DNA from 2 places in the Marinococcus sp. LNHM4E3-1 genome. Region 1 is predicted to be linked to the other one. Evidence: predicted binding sites of a transcription regulator. Region 1 holds the regulator's gene; the other holds the start of a gene.

What was found. Region 1 encodes NrdR, which represses ribonucleotide reductase genes. Its sites were predicted from a motif close to AACACNATATATNGTGTT; they were not measured.
Region 2: the regulator NrdR is predicted to act here: its motif matches at 4,348-4,365, upstream of nrdI (class Ib ribonucleoside-diphosphate reductase assembly flavoprotein NrdI).

Annotation. Positions count from the first base shown of each region.
Region 1 covers NZ_JBQLID010000006.1:48,596-58,238, reverse strand. Annotated here, with positions in the region: gene thrS (threonine--tRNA ligase) at 1-1,910, opposite strand, end outside; T-box leader at 1,974-2,190, opposite strand; gene mqnC (cyclic dehypoxanthinyl futalosine synthase) at 2,241-3,350, opposite strand; gene dnaI (primosomal protein DnaI) at 3,492-4,418, opposite strand; gene ACTRXI_RS08050 (replication initiation and membrane attachment family protein) at 4,437-5,840, opposite strand; gene nrdR (transcriptional regulator NrdR) at 5,857-6,336, opposite strand; gene speD (adenosylmethionine decarboxylase) at 6,508-6,891, opposite strand; gene ACTRXI_RS08035 (glyceraldehyde-3-phosphate dehydrogenase) at 7,266-8,297, opposite strand; gene coaE (dephospho-CoA kinase) at 8,437-9,030, opposite strand; gene mutM (DNA-formamidopyrimidine glycosylase) at 9,003-9,643, opposite strand, start outside.
Region 2 covers NZ_JBQLID010000012.1:471-10,113, reverse strand. Annotated here, with positions in the region: gene ACTRXI_RS12575 (response regulator transcription factor) at 1-425, shown strand, start outside; gene ACTRXI_RS12570 (sensor histidine kinase) at 422-1,774, shown strand; gene ACTRXI_RS12565 (PepSY domain-containing protein) at 1,845-2,537, shown strand; gene ACTRXI_RS12560 (PepSY domain-containing protein) at 2,700-3,317, shown strand; gene ACTRXI_RS12555 (redoxin domain-containing protein) at 3,365-3,982, shown strand; gene nrdI (class Ib ribonucleoside-diphosphate reductase assembly flavoprotein NrdI) at 4,422-4,817, shown strand; gene nrdE (class 1b ribonucleoside-diphosphate reductase subunit alpha) at 4,822-6,876, shown strand; gene nrdF (class 1b ribonucleoside-diphosphate reductase subunit beta) at 6,895-7,866, shown strand; gene ACTRXI_RS12535 (hypothetical protein) at 7,969-8,592, shown strand; gene ACTRXI_RS12530 (carboxymuconolactone decarboxylase family protein) at 8,630-8,980, opposite strand; gene ACTRXI_RS12525 (thioredoxin family protein) at 9,100-9,426, opposite strand; gene ACTRXI_RS12520 (hypothetical protein) at 9,585-9,643, shown strand, end outside.

The sequences.
Region 1 (9,643 bases):
TTTTCCACGAAATCATTCAGCGGCTGTGAGTCCGAATCCTGCTGACCGTATCTGCGTACATTTACGGCGTTCGCTTCCTGCTCTTTGTCACCAAGCACAAGCATGTAAGGAATTTTCTGCGTCTGGGCTTCGCGGATTTTATAGCCGAGCTTCTCATCCCTTGTATCCACTTCCACCCGGACATCCGAGGCCTGCAGTGCCATTTCCACTTCTTTCGCGTAGTCAAGATGAACGTCAGGCGAGACCGGTATGATTTTCACCTGTACAGGGGAAAGCCACGTCGGCAGGGCGCCTTTGTACTCTTCAAGCAGAAAAGCGATAAAGCGTTCCATCGTGGACACAATGCCACGGTGGACGACTACCGGACGGTGCTCGCCGCCGTCGCTTCCCACATACGTGAGATCAAATCGTTCAGGCAGGTGAGTGTCGATCTGGACAGTGGAAAGTGTCTCTTCTTTGCCCATTGCTGTCTTTACCTGGACATCGAGTTTCGGACCGTAAAATGCTGCTTCGCCTTCTGCTTCCACGTATTCAGCGTCAATCGCATCCATCGCTTCTTTCAGAATGCGCTCGGAATTTTCCCACATCTGGTCATCGTCCACGTATTTTTCTTTATCCTCCGGATCCCGGTAGGAAAGCCGGAAGGTATAATCCTTGATACCGAAATCATGATAGACTTCACGAACCAGGCGTACAGCACGAATGAACTCATCCTTCAGCTGATCCGGACGGGCAAAAATGTGACCGTCGTTTAGCGTCATCGCCCGCACCCGCTGAAGACCGGCAAGCGCTCCGGATTTTTCATAACGGTGCATCGTTCCGAGCTCTGCAATGCGTACCGGAAGATCGCGGTAGCTGTGCTTTTTATTTTTGTAAACCATCATGTGGTGCGGACAGTTCATCGGCCGAAGCACAAGTGTTTCATTATCCATTTCAATCGGCGGGAACATGTCGTCCTGATAGTGGTCCCAGTGGCCCGACGTTTTATAGAGCTCGGAGGAACCAAGTACCGGCGTATACACGTGATCATAGCCGAGACGCACTTCTTTATCCACAATATAGCGCTCGATAATCCGACGGATCGTGGCACCGTTTGGAAGCCAGAGAGGAAGGCCCTGTCCGACTGTCTGACTTGTCGTAAATATGTCGAGCTCTCTGCCAATTTTACGGTGGTCGCGCTCCTTAGCTTCTTCGAGCATTTTCAAATGATCGTCAAGCTGGGACTGTTTTTCAAAGGCGGTTCCGTAAATACGCTGCAGCATTTTGTTGCTGCTGTCCCCGCGCCAGTATGCCCCGGAAATATTCATCAGCTTAAACTTTTTTAATTTGGATGTCTGCGGCACATGAACGCCGCGGCATAAATCGACAAATTCTCCCTGCCGGTAAAGCGCGATCTGTTCTCCTTCCGGGATATCCTCAATTAATTCCAGCTTCAGCTCGTCGCCAAGCTCTTTAAAAAAGCGGACTGCTTCTTCCCGGGACACTTCCTCGCGAATAATTTCAAGATTTTCATCGATGATTTTATTCATCTCTTTTTCGATTTTAGGAAGGTCTTCCGGCGTCAGCTGGTGCGAGGTATCAATGTCGTAATAAAATCCGTTTTCAATCACCGGGCCGACACCAAGCTGCACATCATCAAACAAGCGCTTCACCGCCTGGGCCATCGCGTGCGCGGTGCTGTGCCGGAGCACTTCAAGGCCTTCCGGGGACTGATACGTGATGATTTCAATCTGACCGTCCTCCCGGAGCGGAGTGCGGAGATCCACCATTTTTCCATTAATTTTTCCTGCCAGCGCACTCTTTTTCAGTCCCGAGCTGATCCCGCCGGCTACTTCTTCTGTCGTCGTGCCAATGTCATATGACTTTTCATTTCCATCTGGAAATATGAGCGTAATTGCCTGTTCTGCCACTGTGATTTATCCTCCTTTTATTACTGTAATATACAGAAAAACACATAAAAAAACCGCCCCCTCGAAAGGGGCGGGCTCAGCCGCGGTTCCACCCTAGTTTCCCTCCCCTGTAAAGGGACGACTCTATCCGGGTAACGGCCGGGGATCCGCCGGCAGATACTGCTGTTCCCTGCCGAAGCTCCGAGGGGGTAAAAATAAAACGGTTCGTAGAGAACTTCCAGCCATGGTTCTCTTCTCTGGGACGCCTGTTTTATTTTCATGGCCTCATCCTTGCATTTTCCTTTTCGCTATTTCAGCATAGCGAAAAGCTTCTTTTCATGCAACCTGTATTTAGTTTTGCATTACAAAGTCTTTTTCGCTGTTCTCTTCTCCCTCAAACACCCGGAGTGTATGATACTTCGTATTACGTTGAGCCGGCGTGTAGCCTGCTTCCCGTATTAAACGAAGAATACGGTTGATGTTCACTTTGTGTGTGGTACCGGCTGAAGAAACAACGTTCTCTTCCATCATAGTACTGCCAAAGTCGTTACAGCCGTAGGAAAGGGAGCGTTTCCCCGTTTCTGGTCCTGCTGTTACCCAGGAGGACTGGAAGTTCGGGATATTGTCCAGGAACAAGCGTGAAATGGCAACGTTACGGAGATAGCCTTCCGGTGTAATACGCTCGCCTTTCATGCTTGTGTAATCCTGCTGGAAGGTCCAGGATATGAAAGCCAAAAAGCAGTTGGATTCATCCTGCGCCTCACGAATGCGCCACAGGTGTTCTGCCCGCTCTTCATTGGATTCGCCAAAGCCGATAACCATCGTTGCAGTGCCGTGCATACCGACCTCTTTAGCCATTTTCATGCAGTCAATCCATTGGTCGGCCGTGCATTTCAGGCGGCTGATCCGTTTTCTCGTTTTCTCTGTGAGAATTTCGGCGCCGCCGCCCGGAAGTGAATCCAAACCTGCTTCGTGAAGAGCCGTTAATACCTCTCTCAAGGACAGGCCGGACACTTCCATCATTTTGTACACCTCTGCCGGTGTAAACGAGTGCATCGTCACATCAGGGAAATGACTTTTAATTTTTTTGAGCAGGTTCGTATAGTATTCAAATGGGAGGTTCGGGTTGGTCCCGCCCTGCATTAAAATTTCGTCTCCTCCTACATCCTGAAGCTCTTTAATCTTCTGCAGAATCTGGTCATCCGAAAGAAGGTATCCCTCTTCCGATCCCGGCCGGCGGTAAAATGCACAGAAACGGCAGAAGGTATCGCAGACGTTTGTGTAATTGACATTCCGTCCTATGTTAAAGGTAGCAACAGGCTCGGGGTGCCAGCGTTTTTTAATTTCATCTGCGGCAGCTCCCATTTTTTCTATTTCATCGCTTTCATACAAGCGCACAGCGTCATCCATTGTCAGTCGTTCTCCGTTTAATGCACGTTCCAGTATTCCATCAATGCTCATTTGTATACCCTCCAGAAAATTCCTTTGTGGCGCTCGCATGAAAATACCGCGAATCCAACCCATTTTCTGCATGCTGGGCGCTATCATCATGGTAGCATATTTATTTGTATTATACACTTAGAATGCCCTATGCATTTCCAATTATCCCCGGCGGTTCTGTCCGTCCATGAACACTTCTTCTGTGAAAGGGCGGATGCGCTCCATGATACGCTTAGCTTTCAGCCGCTCGTTACCACCCTTCTGGGAATACGTCAAATGCTCTTCAAGTTCACTGTAATCATAGTTGGAAGTATAAACAGTAGGAAGCTTTTCCATCATCCGGTACTGCAGAATAACTCCTAAAATATCGTCTCTTGTCCAGGCACTCATCGATTCGGCTCCAAGATCGTCGAGTATGAGCACCGGCACGCCTTTGACGCTGTCCACCTTTTCCCTCACCGTATTATCCGAAAGCGATTCTTTGATCTCACGGAAAAAGTCCGGCACGTGTACAATCATCGAGCCGATGTTTCGCTCCGCCAGTTCATTCATGATGGCTCCGGCAATATACGTTTTACCGACCCCGAATTTTCCATACAGGTAAAGCCCCTGTCCGTCTTCTCCGGGCACGGTGGTCGATGCGAAATGCAGTGCTGCGGTTCCTGCCTTCGCTCTTGATTCATGGTCCATATCCACCTGGTCAAAGGAAGCATGCAGTATCTCTTTTGGAATATAATAGCTTTTAATAAGTGCCTGTCTTTTTTTCTTTTCATCATCGTGTATCTTTAATGAACAGCGGTGATAGGCAACCGTTACTTTCCCTTTGTCTTCCATCAATTCCGGCTGATAGCCCTGCATCAGGTTCGGGCAGTTTTCAAGCCCAGGACAGGCATCGCAGTTACTGCGCTCCCTTTTATACTCAAATAAAGCTGCCTTGTTTTTTTCGTATTCTTCCGCTGGTATGTGCGGATGACGGCGCTTGAAATCGATAACTCCCGGATAGGCAAACACTTCTTTTTCAAGTCTGGCCATCCGTTCCTTCCAATCCTTATCCATCCATCTGTTCAACGAGGATCCGATCGAATCCATCCAGCCGCCTCCTTTCTTTTAACGGTTTGCTCTTTCCCGTCGTTCCTTAAGCATTTCTTCAAAGCGCTCTCTTTCCTTCGACAGCTGCTCCTCCTGCGTGGAATTTTCACCTTCTGCCGGTTTATTCTCTGCCTGCTCTTCTTTTTCCAGCCACTTAGGCAGCTTATCGTTTCGGACGTAGCCCTGAGACCGCTTATTCGTATAATTGTTTTTAGGTGCCTGGCGTTCCTGGGCCTGCTTGTGTTCTTCCTTTGCGAGCTTCATGGCATCCTCTACGGTATGTACTTTTTTTCTTGTCCACTGGCCGGCAATTTTATAGACAAGCGCTTTGCTTAATTTCATATTATTTTTCTTCATCACGTAATCTGTCAACACGTTCACAACTCCCGGGGATAAACGGTAGCTGAATAAAAGCTCCTCCACGAGATGGATATCCGACTCCGGCACAGTAGCTCCTTCGGCCACCGAACGAAGAAACGTCACGGGGGACGTCTGTTCATAAAACTGCTTCATTTGCTCCTGTTCAGACACCGGGCGGCCCTTTGCCGGTGCCGGCTCCTGACTTTCTGTACGGTTCCCGAGCGCAGGCGGGGCTGCTCCGTGCTCCATACGGTAATGATTTTTTGCCTTTTTACGCAGGTCTTCTATATTTACTTCATCGTCTGCTGATAGGGACTCCTGAATCACTTTTCCCATATCAATCGGCGATAGCTGATACACAAAAGCAAGCCGGCGGACGGTCTGCTGCAGCGAAGGTGTTAACAGCCGGGAGCTGTCGAGAAAGGAAGGAAGCGAAGCTTTTAGCAGCTCCATGTCGAATCCATTCTCTTCAAGCTGCAGGCGCGACGGCTCACTGCCACCGACAAATTCTGTTCCTTCATCTGCCGGAGGCGGCTCGGAAGCCATTTCCGACGCATGCAGGGAAGCAAATACTTCATTGAACGAAGCCGTAATTTCTTCTGCTCCTTCAGGCACAGCCGAAATGCCAAAACGCTGGCGCAGCTGAATGTATTTGCTTTTCCCAAGACGGTTATATAAAAATACGCTTAACACATCGTCCTGAAAAAAAGCCCGCGGCGACATAGGCGGCTGGATATCATAAACAAATGTTTTATCCTGTGAGTGTGTTTCGAGTTCATAAACCCTGAGAAGCCCGATGCCTTCAAGCAGGCGGCGGGCAGCGTAAATCTCATTTAAAGGCATCTGCAAAAAAGCCATCAGTTCATGATGGGTTGCTTCGGAGCTTTCATAGCAGTCTTTTTCAAGCTTATTCTGCAGAGTCTGGTAGAGAGCGATCGCTTTGCTTCCGACTAACGGCTGGTAGAGCATAGACATCGTTTTATCCGTGCTCTCGCTGAATTCTTTACTTGTGCGAACGTAGTACCCGTCCACCGGTTTTACTTCCATCCAATGCAGACTCAAAGCGCCGCCCTCCTTTTTATGATTTTGATGAATCTTCTTTATTTTCTTTATCAATCAGTTCTTTTAATTCATTGATGAATACATTTATATCACGAAACTGCCGGTAAACAGAAGCAAAACGGACATAAGCGATTTCATCAATATCCGCTAGCTCTTCCATGACAAGCTCCCCGGCTTCCTCGCTTTTCACTTCTGTTCGTCCTTCTTCCCGCAGTTTATTTTCAACCCTCGAAACGATGCCCTCGAGCGTTTCCATTGGGATTGGCCGCTTTTCACAGGCTCTGATCAAGCCTCTCAGCATTTTTTCCCGGCTGAATTCCTCCCGGTTCCCATTTTTTTTCACTACGACAAGCGGCAGTTCTTCCACAATTTCAAATGTAGTGAAGCGGTGGTGGCACGTATCACACTGACGCCGGCGCCGGATGGAACGGCCTTCATTGCTCGGCCTCGAATCCAATACACGTGTGCCATTGGAGTAGCATACAGGGCATTTCATTATTATCATCTCCAATTTGATGGGCGGTCTCTATTTTTATTGGTTCTATCATATCACATTCGCTCCTGGCGGGAGGATGACAATTTGTGTATTTCTTTGAATCCCTTGTACTGCAGGCAATAAAAAACCGTTCAAGCAGCTACCTGTGCTTAAACGGTGTTCGTATGCGTATTATAGGGCATTCGCTTCCGGGCGCTCTACACGGATAGGGCCTGTACCGCGGGGGATTTCTATTGTTTCTTCCGCTTCGGCACCGAGTGAACCGGCAATATATTTAGCCGCCGTGTTCGGATCAATATGGTCTCCGCAAGTATACACATCGATGCTTGCATAGCCGTGTTCCGGAAAGCTGTGAATCGTTAAATGCGATTCTGAAATGATGACTACTCCGCTTACACCCTGCGGTGCAAATTTATGAAAAATCACTTCTCTTATTTCAGCGCCTGCTTTTAAAGCGGCGTTTACAAAGATACGTTCGATTGCATTTACATTGTTTAAAGTTTCTTCGTCACAACCCCAGAGCTCGGAAATGACATGGCGTCCCATTGTTTCCATGGTACGTTTCCCCCTTTGTTTCTTTTTATTACATCATTAGGTCGTTGTATTTTTATCGGCCCGTCACGTTTTAAAGGCTACTCTGGGGGAAAGTTAGTCCAATTTGGCACTAACCCTTACAGTAACCGCTAGTATACCTGTATACGCCTGAAAACTGTGCATTTCTGCCGTCAAATTCAAGGACGCACAGGCACGAAATTCAGTATACGATGTTTATTTGCAATTTGCAACCAGTTTTCACATGCAGCATCTTTAAAGCTTTGATCCAGGGCTTTAATGCCTGTATATACTCCATAACTTCTGTACATAATTCCCCATAGAGGATAAACAAAAAAGCGCCCCACTTACGGGACGCTTTCCCACATTAACGATTTTTAAAACGAAGCGACGGAGGAGTAGCCGACAGCTGGTTCTCCGACCATTTTTACCAGATCCACTACCCGGCAGGAGTAGCCCCACTCATTATCGTACCATGCAAGCACTTTAACCTGGCGGTCGTTAATGACCATGGTGGAGAGAGCATCTATAATAGATGAATTTTCGTTTCCATTAAAATCTGTTGATACGAGCGGGTCCTCGCAGTAGGAAATAATACCCTTTAACTTTTGCTCAGAAGCTGTTTTCAGCGTTTGGTTGATCTCTTCTTCGGTGACCGGGCGCTTCATATCAATGACCATATCCACAAGTGACACGTTCGGCGTTGGCACCCGGAGAGCCATACCATTCATTTTTCCCTCCATGGAAGGAATCACTTCTGAAAGAGCTTTAGCTGCTCCGGTAGACGTCGGGATAATCGACTGGCCGCAGGCTCTCGCCCGGCGCAAATCCTTGTGGGGATTATCCATATTGTTCTGGTCATTGGTGTATGCATGTACAGTTGTTATTAAACCGCTTTCAATACCGATGTTATCCTCAAGCACCTTGACGACCGGCGCAAGGCAGTTCGTCGTGCAGGATGCGTTTGAGATTACGTGGTGGCGTTCCGGATCGTAGTCTTTTTCGTTTACTCCCATTACGATGGTTGTATCGACTTCTTTGCCGGGAGCAGTCAGCACGACTTTTTTAGCTCCGGCTTCTATATGCATTTCAGCGTCAGGGCCACGGTTGAATTTCCCCGTCGCTTCGACCACAATATCTACACCCAGTTCTTCCCACGGAAGTTCGAGGGGATTTCGGTTTTGAAGCAGGCGGATCCGTTTTCCGTCCACGATCATTTCGTCCCCTTCGGATTTTACTTCAAGCGGAAACGGACCGTGCACACTATCGTATTTCACTAAATGAGCCAGCGTTTCAGGAGGATACATGGCATTGATGGCTTTCACTTCAATTTCAGGGTCCATCATTGCCTTTCGAAAAACCATACGCCCAATTCGTCCGAAACCGTTGATCGCTATGCTTGTTTTCATTTAATATCCTCCTCTGGAAATATGTTATACTTTTATAAGTAAAATCTAAAAATAGTATAACACATTGATAGCGCATTCTTGCAACCTATTTTTAAAAAATAACCACTTTCTTTTACGAAAAGTGGTTATCCATCCGTTTTTATTTTATTTTCCATTGATGGAGCAGCTCGTTCACCTGGGTTTTGGTTTCCTTTTCTGTCCCCGAATTATCGATCACTGCATCCGCCAGCTCTCTTTTTTCTCCGAGAGGCATTTGCGATTTGATTCTCGCAGCCGCATCTTCTTCTCCCCGGCCGTCACGCTCCACGAGCCGCTGCTTTTGCGTTGCTTCATTGACATAAACGACGATAATGCGGTCGACCAGAAAGTTTAAATTGTTTTCGAGCAGAAGCGGGATGTCGAGCACGACATGTTCATTTCCTTCACGTACGAGATCATCCCGTTTGCTCATCATGCGCTGCCTGACAGCCGGGTGAATAATTTGATTAAGCACCTGGCGTTTTTCAGTATCATTAAAAATGACAGAGCCTAATTTTTTTCTATCGAGCGTTCCATCAAACTGGAGAATTTCCGGGCCGAAGTGCTCAATAATCTGCTCCAGGGCAGGCTCCCCCGGCTCCACCACTTCCCGTGAAATCACATCAGCATCAATCACGGGAAGGCCCTGCTCCCGCAGAGCGTCTGCCACCAGTGACTTACCGCTTGCTATTCCGCCTGTAAGGCCGATAACCATTCCGTCCCCTCCTTCGTCTGGCAGACTGGACAGTAGTGCGTACCCCGGCCCGCTACTACAGCCCGCTCAATTTCATGACTGCATACTTTGCACGGCTCCCCTTTTCTTCCATATACAAACAGATTTAATTGAAAAGCGCCGGCCTGTCCGTCTCCATTCACATAGGAGCGTACCGTGCTTCCTCCCTGTTTGACTGCCTCTTCGATCACTTCTGTGATCTGCTTTCGAAGGATTTCTACCACAGGCTTTTCAAGTCCTGCGGCCGGAGCGTCCGGCAGAACACCCGCCCGGAACAGCGCTTCATCCACATAAATGTTTCCGAGACCTGCAATAATTGATTGGTCGAGCAGTACCGCCTTAATACTGCGCGAGGTTTTTTGAAACCGGGCGTGCAGGTAATCAGCGGTAAAAGAAGCATCACGATAAGGCTCCGCCCCGAGCTGGTTCAGCGGTTTTTCGTTCCACTCCTCTCCTCGGCTGAACACGTGCATCGTGCCGAATTTACGCACGTCACGGTAGCGGAGCTCCGTACCGTCGGTGAAATAAAAGCGCACATGCGTGTGTTTATCCGGCTCCCCGCCGTCACTCCATTCGTAACGTCCTTCCATACGCA
Region 2 (9,643 bases), on a different contig from region 1:
CCGGACTCGACCTCGGGGCCAACGATTACATTACAAAGCCGTTCCAAATTGAAGAACTTCTCGCCCGTGTCCGTTCCTCGCTCCGCTTTCAGGCAGAAGCAGCTTTGAAAGCCGAAGCAGAGCAGTGGCTCTCTGTGGGCGAAGTGCGGCTGAATGAGTCGGCCAGGGAAGTGTATGCCGGCGGGGAACCGATAGAGCTGACGCGCAGAGAGTTTGACCTGCTTTCCTATCTGTTGAAAAACAAAAAGCAGGTGCTGTCCCGGGACCAGATTTTAGAGCAGGTGTGGGGCTTTGATTATTTCGGGGAAACGAACGTGGTGGACGTATACATTCGTTATCTGCGCAACAAAATTGATAAACCATTTGGGACCGCGCATATCCAGACTGTGCGCGGCGTTGGCTACGTGGTGAAGGACTTCTCATGAAGCTTGGAAATAAAATTCATTTATATACATCGGTGCTCGTATTTGTGCTCGTCGTTCTTTTAGTGCTTGCTATTTACTTTTCCTTTTCCCGCATGATGATCGGAAGTGAGGTGGAACAGACTGTAGAAGAAGGAAGACAGACAGCCTCCACGTTTAATGAATCCGCGGATAATTTTTCGGTCGAACAGCTGCTCCGGGCGTATACCCCAACGGAAGGGATGGCCAGAATTGTACTGCAGGATGAGTCGGAGGCAGCGACGGTAACTTCCCCGGAAGAGGGAAGCTTAACGGGGGAGCCCGTTCAATATTATTCCGAAGAATATGAACGGGTGGTGGAACATAACGGGGAGCGGTACGCATTCGTTTCGGTGCCGGTCATATGGACAGATGGACAGGTGGCAAACATTCAGATTACCGACAGCCTCCGCCAGACAGAAGAAAATCTGGCGGTGCTCCGGATAATATTAATAGTCGCTACTATTGCGGCTGTCATCCCGGTCTTTCTCTCGGCACGCTTATTGAGCACGGTAATCCTCCGTCCAATCGCAGCGCTGTCAGCTACTATGCGTGATATCCAGACAAGCGGCAGATTCAAGCGGATTTCCACGTCGTCGAAGTCCAGGGATGAAATCGAGCAGCTGGGGGAGACGTTTAATGAAATGATTGAGCGTCTCGAAGAAAATTATCATAAACAGGAGCAGTTTGTATCCAACGCGTCGCATGAGTTAAAAACGCCGCTGACTGTGATTGAATCATACGCCAGCCTGCTGCAGAGAAGAGGAGCCTCACGTCCCGAAATCATTGAAGAATCGGTGGAAGCCATTCATTCCGAAGCGGTGAGGATGAGGGAGCTGACCCAGCAGCTTCTGCTGCTTGCCCGTCAGAATGAAAAAGAAAACCTCCATATTACCGAAGTGGACCTGGAGACGGTGGCGGCAGATGCTGTGGAAAACTACCGCAGCAGCTACCACCGGGAGATCGAATTAACCGGGGAGCCGGCAATCGTTCAGACTGATCCCGACAAAGTGAAGCAGCTGTTGTATATCCTGCTTGATAATGCCCGGAAATACAGCAGTGATGTCATTGATGTAAAAATCGAAACGACAGATACAGAACCGGTCATCGCTGTGATTGACCGGGGCATCGGTATTCCGGAAAAGGATATTGAACGAGTTTTCGAACGCTTTTACCGGGTGGATGAGTCGAGAACACGGGCAAGCGGGGGCTACGGGCTCGGTTTGTCGCTTGCCAGAGATATTACTGAAGCTCTCGGCGCACGCATCACAATTGAAAGCACGCACGGCCAGGGAACGGCGGTCCGCTTAATTTTTCCTATAACCAGTGAATGACTCTCCCTTTCTCATCAATTTCTCAGAATGAACGGATACAATAATAGCAACAGGGAGAGGGGGGCCTGCGGTGAAAAATGTTATCTTTCTGTTTGTGCTGGTGGCTGGTATCATAGTGGCCACTTTTGGGGCCTGGCGGTTTTCGCCGTATTTTACCCCGGAAATGTCGCCGGAGGAAATTGAACAGGCTGTTCAGGGACAGTATCAGGGTGACATCACTAGCGTGGAAAAACAAAACGGCACCTATGAGGTGATGACAGAGCTTGACCGAGGGACGTACCAGCTGCAGGTGGATGCTGAAGACGGAGCGGTTACAGGCGTCACACGGGTAGCGGGTAACAGTACTGGTGATACAGAAGCTCTAACAGAAGAAGAAGCGCGCACCCGGGCAGAAGAAGAGACTGACTTTTCTATTGAAGAAATCAGCCGGGAAACATGGGAAGGAACCGCCGTGTACGTAGTGGAGTTTGCCGAAGACGAAGCGTTGGAAGAAATGACTATCGATGCGCGGTCAGGAGATATTTTAGAAGAAAAAGCACAGGAAGAGCGTGAAGAAAGACGCCAGACAGTGCTTAGTGAACAGGAAGCCGCAGCTGTGGCGCAGGAGGAAGTGAACGGGGAAGTGGACGACGTTGATTTCGAAACGTCGGATGCTGGGGAGCCGTTTTACTACGTGGAGCTTGAACAAAATGATGACGACGAAGCTACGGTTCAGGTACACGGCATCACCGGAGAAATACTGTCAGTCACCTGGGATGATTAAACGGCAAAAGCTGCCTGGATGATTCCAGGTGGCTTTTTTTGTCTTTTTACTTGTTATGAGCCGTCCATGTATTTCTCATCAATTTCTCATTTTCTTGTAGGGATATTCTCATGTCGGGCCTCTATAGTAAAGGTGTAACAACAAATAAAGGGGGAAATGACCATGAAAGGGAAAGTACTTGCAGGCAGTCTCGCGGGGGTCACGGCGCTTGGTGCAGTTATTGGTGCAGGAGCTTACACGACCATGAATAGTGGCGTGGAAGCAGAAACCTCTTCAAACAAATCTTCAGAAGAAACAGCCGGAGAAAGTAACGAAAACAACAGCAGCTCTGGTGAGGAAAAAATTACTGCCGATGAAGCTGTACTGATTGCTGAGGAAGAAACGGGCGGTCAGGCGGTTGAGCTGGAACTGGATATGGAAGATCAGAAATACGATGTGGAGCTCGAAGGCGAACAAGAATACGATGTTGAAGTAGGAGCGTTCTCCGGCAATGTGACTGAAAAAGAAACCGATGATGATAAAGATAATGAAGAACCGCTGATCCAGGACGGGGACAGCGTCAGTTTAGAAGATATTGTGGCTTCGGGGATGGGCGAAGTTTCCGGAGAGCTGAATGAATGGGAGCTGGACCGTGAAGAGAACGGATACGACCTTTCGGTGGAAACGAACGAACAGGAAGGCGATTTCTTCATAAATGATGCAGACGGTACGATCGCTTCCAGAGATATTGAAGATGACGATGATGATGATAACAACGACGATGACGATAACGACAATTAAAGACTAACACCAACAGATGAACGGGGTCCGAAAGGAGTCTTCCAGGAATGGCACTACTGAGGGAAAAGGTGCTGCATTCACAGCTGCACCGGGCAAAAAGCATCTTATGGAACGAATGGCACCAGGAAAAACGGCCGGGATTCTGCCCTGGACTCAGAATAGGAGAGAGCGCACCGGCATTCTCACTGCCCAGCATGGACGGGGAAAATGTTACGTTAAACCAGCTGCTCCTCCAGGGTCCGGTAGTGCTTCTCTTCTGTTTTGGCGGCTGGATACATGCAGAAACAGAACGGCTGCGAAGCTATCAGGAGGCTTCCCCGCTGCTTCGGCAGATGGGAGCCCAGATCGTAGTAGCTGCCAGCGGGCAGGTATCCGCCCTTCAGAGAGAGCTGCAGCACATGTCTTTTACAGGAAAGGTGCTTGCAGACACAAATGCTGTGGCAGCCTCCTGGTATAATGCGTGCATCTCCTGCCGGGATCACCTGCTTCAGGACGTCCCGGAGGTTAAAGCGGCCCTGCGCCATGCCGGATATCATTCGTACTGCCCTGCAGACGTAACGTATGTGATCGATCAGGACGGCACCGTGGCAGTTTCTGTCTGGGAAGCCGCCCGGCCGGACCCCTACTGGATCGTCAACGAGCTAATTCAATTAAAAGAAAGATAAAACCCCGCCTGAAAAGGTGATGAAATATGGAGAAGCAGCCGGCGTAAGCGCGGGCTGCTTTTGTTTGAAATAATGCGTGATAAATTTTTCTGTACACTGAAAGTATCAAGAATTTACCGAAAATTATCCCGCTGTAAATAGAGAGCTGGACTAAATGCATGTCTGTATGTAGTAGTACAGACACTGGAAGTTTTTATAAACGACTAGATATAGAAGCAGGTCTTACTTACTGAAATTTTTTCTGTCAGAAAATGTGCACAATTTTAAGGGTAGAATCGAGGAGTATAAGGAAGTATGGCAGAGATTTTAATTGTCAAGAGGATGAAACGAAAAATATCTATATCATGTATGTTGAAAAAGAAGATTACACCATATATAGTAGTGGTATAAGAATGATGTACACATGTTCGTACATTTTAGAAAGTAAGGAGGGGATTCGATGATACCGATCATTTTTGATTCTATGACGGGCAACGTGAAGCGTTTTGCGGAAAAAATCCCGTTTGACCGGGTGTACAGTCTGAATGAAGCGGAACAAATCGATGAACCGTTTATCCTTATCACCTATACGAAGGGATTTGGAAATATCCCGGAATCCACCGAAGCATTTCTCGAAGAACATGCAGAGCAGCTTCTTGCTGTAGCATCGAGTGGAAACAAAGTATGGGGAGACAATTTCGCCAAAAGCGCCAATCAGATTGCAGTGAACTACAACGTTCCCATACTCCATAAATTCGAACTGAGCGGAACAAAAAACGATGTGTCCATTTTCGCAGAGGAGGCGATGAAAGTTGCAACAAACACAAACCACCGACTGGATCCAGTTAAACAATGAGATTATGTTCCAAAAGGACGGGTCCTTTCAATTTGAAAAAGACAAAGAAGCCGTTTATCAATACTTTATTCAATACGTCAATCAGCACACTGTTTTCTTTCACGATCTGAAAGAAAAGCTCGACTACCTGCTCGAAAATGACTTTTATGAAAAAGAATTCCTCGAGGCGTATTCATTTGAAGAAATTGAGCGCGTCTACAACCTGTGCTATGAAAAGAAATTCCGTTTTCCGTCATTCATGAGCGCGTTTAAATTTTACAATGATTATGCGCTGAAAACCAATGATCAGAAAATGATCCTTGAGCGCTTTGAAGACCGGGTGGCTGTTGTGGCCCTTTATTTCGGCAATGGAAACGCAGAAAAAGCTGAGCAGTTTGCAGAAATGATGATGAGCCAGGATTATCAGCCGAGCACCCCGACGTTCCTGAATGCCGGCAGAAAACGGCGCGGAGAATTAGTCAGCTGCTTCCTGCTGGAAGTAAACGACTCTTTAAATGATATCTCCCGGGCTGTCGATATCTCCATGCAGCTGTCCAAGGTAGGCGGCGGTGTGTCACTGAACTTATCGAAGCTCCGGGCAAAGGGCGAAGCCATTAAGGATGTGGAAAACGCGACAAAAGGTGTCGTCGGCGTAATGAAGCTGCTCGACAATGCTTTTCGTTATGCAGATCAGATGGGGCAGCGCCAGGGCTCCGGCGCGGCATATTTAAATATTTTTCACCGGGATATTCACGACTTCCTGGATTCAAAGAAAATTTCGGCCGATGAAGACGTGCGTGTTAAAACATTATCAATCGGAGTCGTGATTCCGGATAAATTCGTTGAGCTCGCCCGCCAGGATAAAGATATGTATCTGTTCTATCCGCACACAGTGTACCGGGCGTACGGTGAACATCTTGATGAAATGGATATGAGCGAAATGTACGACAAGCTCGTCGAGGACGACCGCGTGAAAAAAGACAAGGTCAATGCCCGCCGCATGCTTGAAAAGCTGGCGATTCTCCGGTCCGAATCCGGATACCCTTACCTGATGTTTCAGGATAACGTCAACCGGGCGCACGCGCTGAATAACGTGTCCAAAGTAAAATTCTCCAACCTTTGCTCTGAAGTCCTCCAGGCGTCTGAGGTATCAAGCTATACGGATTACGGCGAGGAAGATGAAGTCGGCCTAGATATTTCCTGCAACCTTGGTTCGTTGAACATTGCCAATGTTATGAAGCACAAAACGATCAAGGATACAGTGAAGCTCGCCACTGATTCTCTGACCCACGTAGCGACGCATACCAATATTACGAATGCTCCGGCTGTACGCCGCGGCAACCAGATGATGAAATCGATTGGCCTCGGTGCGATGAACCTGCACGGCTTTCTGGCACAGAACCATATCGCCTACGAAAGTGAGGAAGCAAGGGAATTCGCTGATTTCTTCTTTATGGCTGTGAACTTCTATTCCATTCAGCGTTCGATGGAGCTTGCAAAAGAAACAGGAGAGACGTTCTACGGCTTCGAAGGATCCAGTTATGCTGACGGCTCCTACTTTGACAAGTATTTGAACCGTTCTTACCTCCCGTCCTCTGCTAAAATTGCGGACCTGTTTGAAGGCATGGCCCTGCCGGATGCTGAAGACTGGGAAGAGCTGATGAAGCAGGTGCAGACGCACGGATTGTTCCACAGCTACCGCCTGGCAATCGCACCAACCGGCTCCATTTCCTACGTACAGTCGGCTACTGCTTCTGTTATGCCGATTATGGAGCGGATTGAAGAACGGACGTACGGCAACTCGAAAACGTATTACCCGATGCCGGGCCTTGCGCCGGATAATTGGTTCTACTACAAAGCGGCATATGACATGGATATGTTCAACGTTGTGGATATGATCGCAGCTATCCAGGAGCACATCGATCAGGGCATCAGCTTCACTCTCTTTGTGCGTGACACCATCACCACGAGAGACCTGAACCGAATTGATCTCTATGCCCACCATAAAGGTATCAAGACGATTTACTATGCGCGGACAAAAGACACAGGACAGGACGACTGCCTCTCCTGCGTCGTGTAAAGAAAGGAGCATCACCCCATGAATCAAATATTTGACGCAGCCGACTGGTCAAAACAAGACGACGACTTTACGCAGATGTTTTACAGCCAGAACGTAAAACAGTTCTGGCTTCCAGAGGAAATATCACTAAACGGGGATCTGCTCACGTGGAAATATTTATCCGATGAAGAAAAAGACACGTATATGAAAGTACTCGCCGGTTTGACCCTGCTCGATACAGAGCAGGGAAATGTCGGCATGCCAAAGGTTGCTGAGCAGGTGGAAGGCCACCAGCGCAAAGCGGTATTAAACTTTATGGCAATGATGGAAAACGCGGTGCACGCAAAATCCTATTCGAACATTTTCATGACACTTGCTTCTACAGAAGTAATCAATGAGCTGTTTGAATGGGTGAAGGAAAATCCGCACCTGCAGAAAAAAGCTACCCGTATTGTCGAGCAGTACAATAAAATCGAAGACGGGGACGAAATTTCCCTGTACAAAGCGATGGTAGCTTCTGTTTATCTTGAAAGCTTTCTGTTCTACAGTGGTTTCTATTATCCGCTTTATTTCTACGGCCAGGGCAAGCTCATGCAGAGCGGGGAAATCATTAACCTGATTATCCGTGACGAAGCGATCCACGGGGTATACGTTGGTCTTCTGGCACAGGAAATTTACAAGCGCCAGACACCGGAAAAGCAGGAAGAGCTGCGGGAATTTGCCCACGACCTCCTCATGGAGCTGTATGAAAATGAACTGCTTTACACCGAACAGTTGTATGATCCGGTAGGACTGACCTCTGATGTGAAAAAGTTCCTTCGGTACAATGCGAACAAAGCATTGATGAACTTAGGCCTGGATGCGTATTTTGAAGAGGAAGAAATTAACCCGATTGTATTAAACGGCATGGATACAAAAACAAAATCCCATGATTTCTTCTCGATGAAAGGAAACGGCTACAAAAAAGCAACAGTGGAGCCGGTCCGGGACGAAGATTTCATTTTCGACTAACAAAAAAGCCGGGCCTGCGCCTGGCTTTTTTAATGTGTATATAAAAAATTTCCGCTATAATTATAATAAAGTACAGATGAACATCACAAAGAGGTGAAAAGTATGGGTAAAATGGATGAAATGATTGTAGTAGCACCAAGAGAGCAGGTATTTGCACGCGAAGCGCGGGCATTTCACGGGGTGCAGGACGAGCAGGATCAAATTCAGGAAATTATTGGAACGATTGCGGATACATATACGGAAAAAAGGCGGGGAGACGCCGAAGAAGACCCTTCCTGGAAACAGCCGATTCCCTATGTAGTCATTCGAAGGGGAGAACAATTATTCGCATACGAACGGCTTGCAGGCGGAGGAGAAGGAAGGCTGCATAATAAACTGTCCCTCGGGTTTGGAGGGCATATGAATGCTGAATCCGGTGTTTCGACATTTCAGGAGCTGCTGCACACAAATGCTGACCGTGAGCTGGAAGAAGAACTTCATATTTCTTCTCTGGAAGGAGCGGAAATGCAGGCGCTTGGATTGATTAATGATGACGATAACGCCGTCGGTGAAGTGCATCTCGGCATTCTATATACTTTTATTCTTCCGGAGCACGTGGACGTACAGGTCAAAGAAACGGAGCAGATCCGCGGCTTCTGGACAAGCGTGGATGAACTGTCCCAGCCGGATACATATGAGCGGCTTGAGACATGGTCCCAATTTGTTGTAGATATCCTGGATAAATAACAAGAAGCTGTTTCCGGCAAAGGAAACAGCTTCTTGTTTATCTATCCTTTAACTGCTGCAGGGCATCGAGGCCTATCGTCACTGCTTCACTCATGGATTCGCCGCCGCCAAAAGCTGCCGCTACACCCATATACTCTTTGATTTCATCCTCAGAACATCCATGATGGAGACACTGGTCCATATGGTAAACAATGCATGTAGTATCACCCTGATGAACGCCAATAGCAAGAGCTGTCAAATGCTTCTGAGCGGTCGAAACTTCTCCGCCTTCAAAAGCACTCGACGTAAAGCGGTTGTAATTTTTTGCGATTTCCTGATAGGATTCACTGAATTGCTCTATGCCGCGGCGGTATTCGCTTAATATTTCTTTGGCATCAATAACTGCCATAATGTTCACTCCTTTTTAGTATGCTGAAGGGAACATTCCCGCTTCTGGCAATTTCAAACAAAGCACGGCATGGGCTGCCCAGAAAAATTAAAAACTGCCGGAATCCCGGCAGTTTTTCTTTAGTAATATTTGGAGAAAAAGTCGCTTACCTGACCCGGGGTTTTAGCATCTGCGCTATGCAAATGGCCTATTTTTTCCCCGTTCTGGAATACAAGAATACTCGGTATGCCCATTACTTCCTGTTCGCTTGTAATGTCTGGCAGCTGTTCGGTGTCAATTTTATGAAATGGCACGCTGTCAAAACGGTTCAGTACATCGTCTATAAACATATCGAGTCTCCGGCAGTCCGGACACCAGCCTGCTGAAAATTCTACTGCTACCGGTGTTTCTGTTTGTATTGTTTCCTCAAAAGAATTTTTAGATTCAATGCGGTTATTCGTAGTCATTATTTATTCGCTCCTTTCATGCTGTTCTCTATTGTAACAAAGGCATAAAAATGTGCAAAAAAACGAGAAGAATAATGTTTCGACTGGAAATCCCTGTTAGAATAAACATATACATAATCAGCAGCATATTCATTTTTTTCGGGAGGAGGGGGACTGCAATGCGGCTTTTCAACAGGATGGCAGCGTGCGCAGCGGCAGGCATGCTGCTGCTTGCATC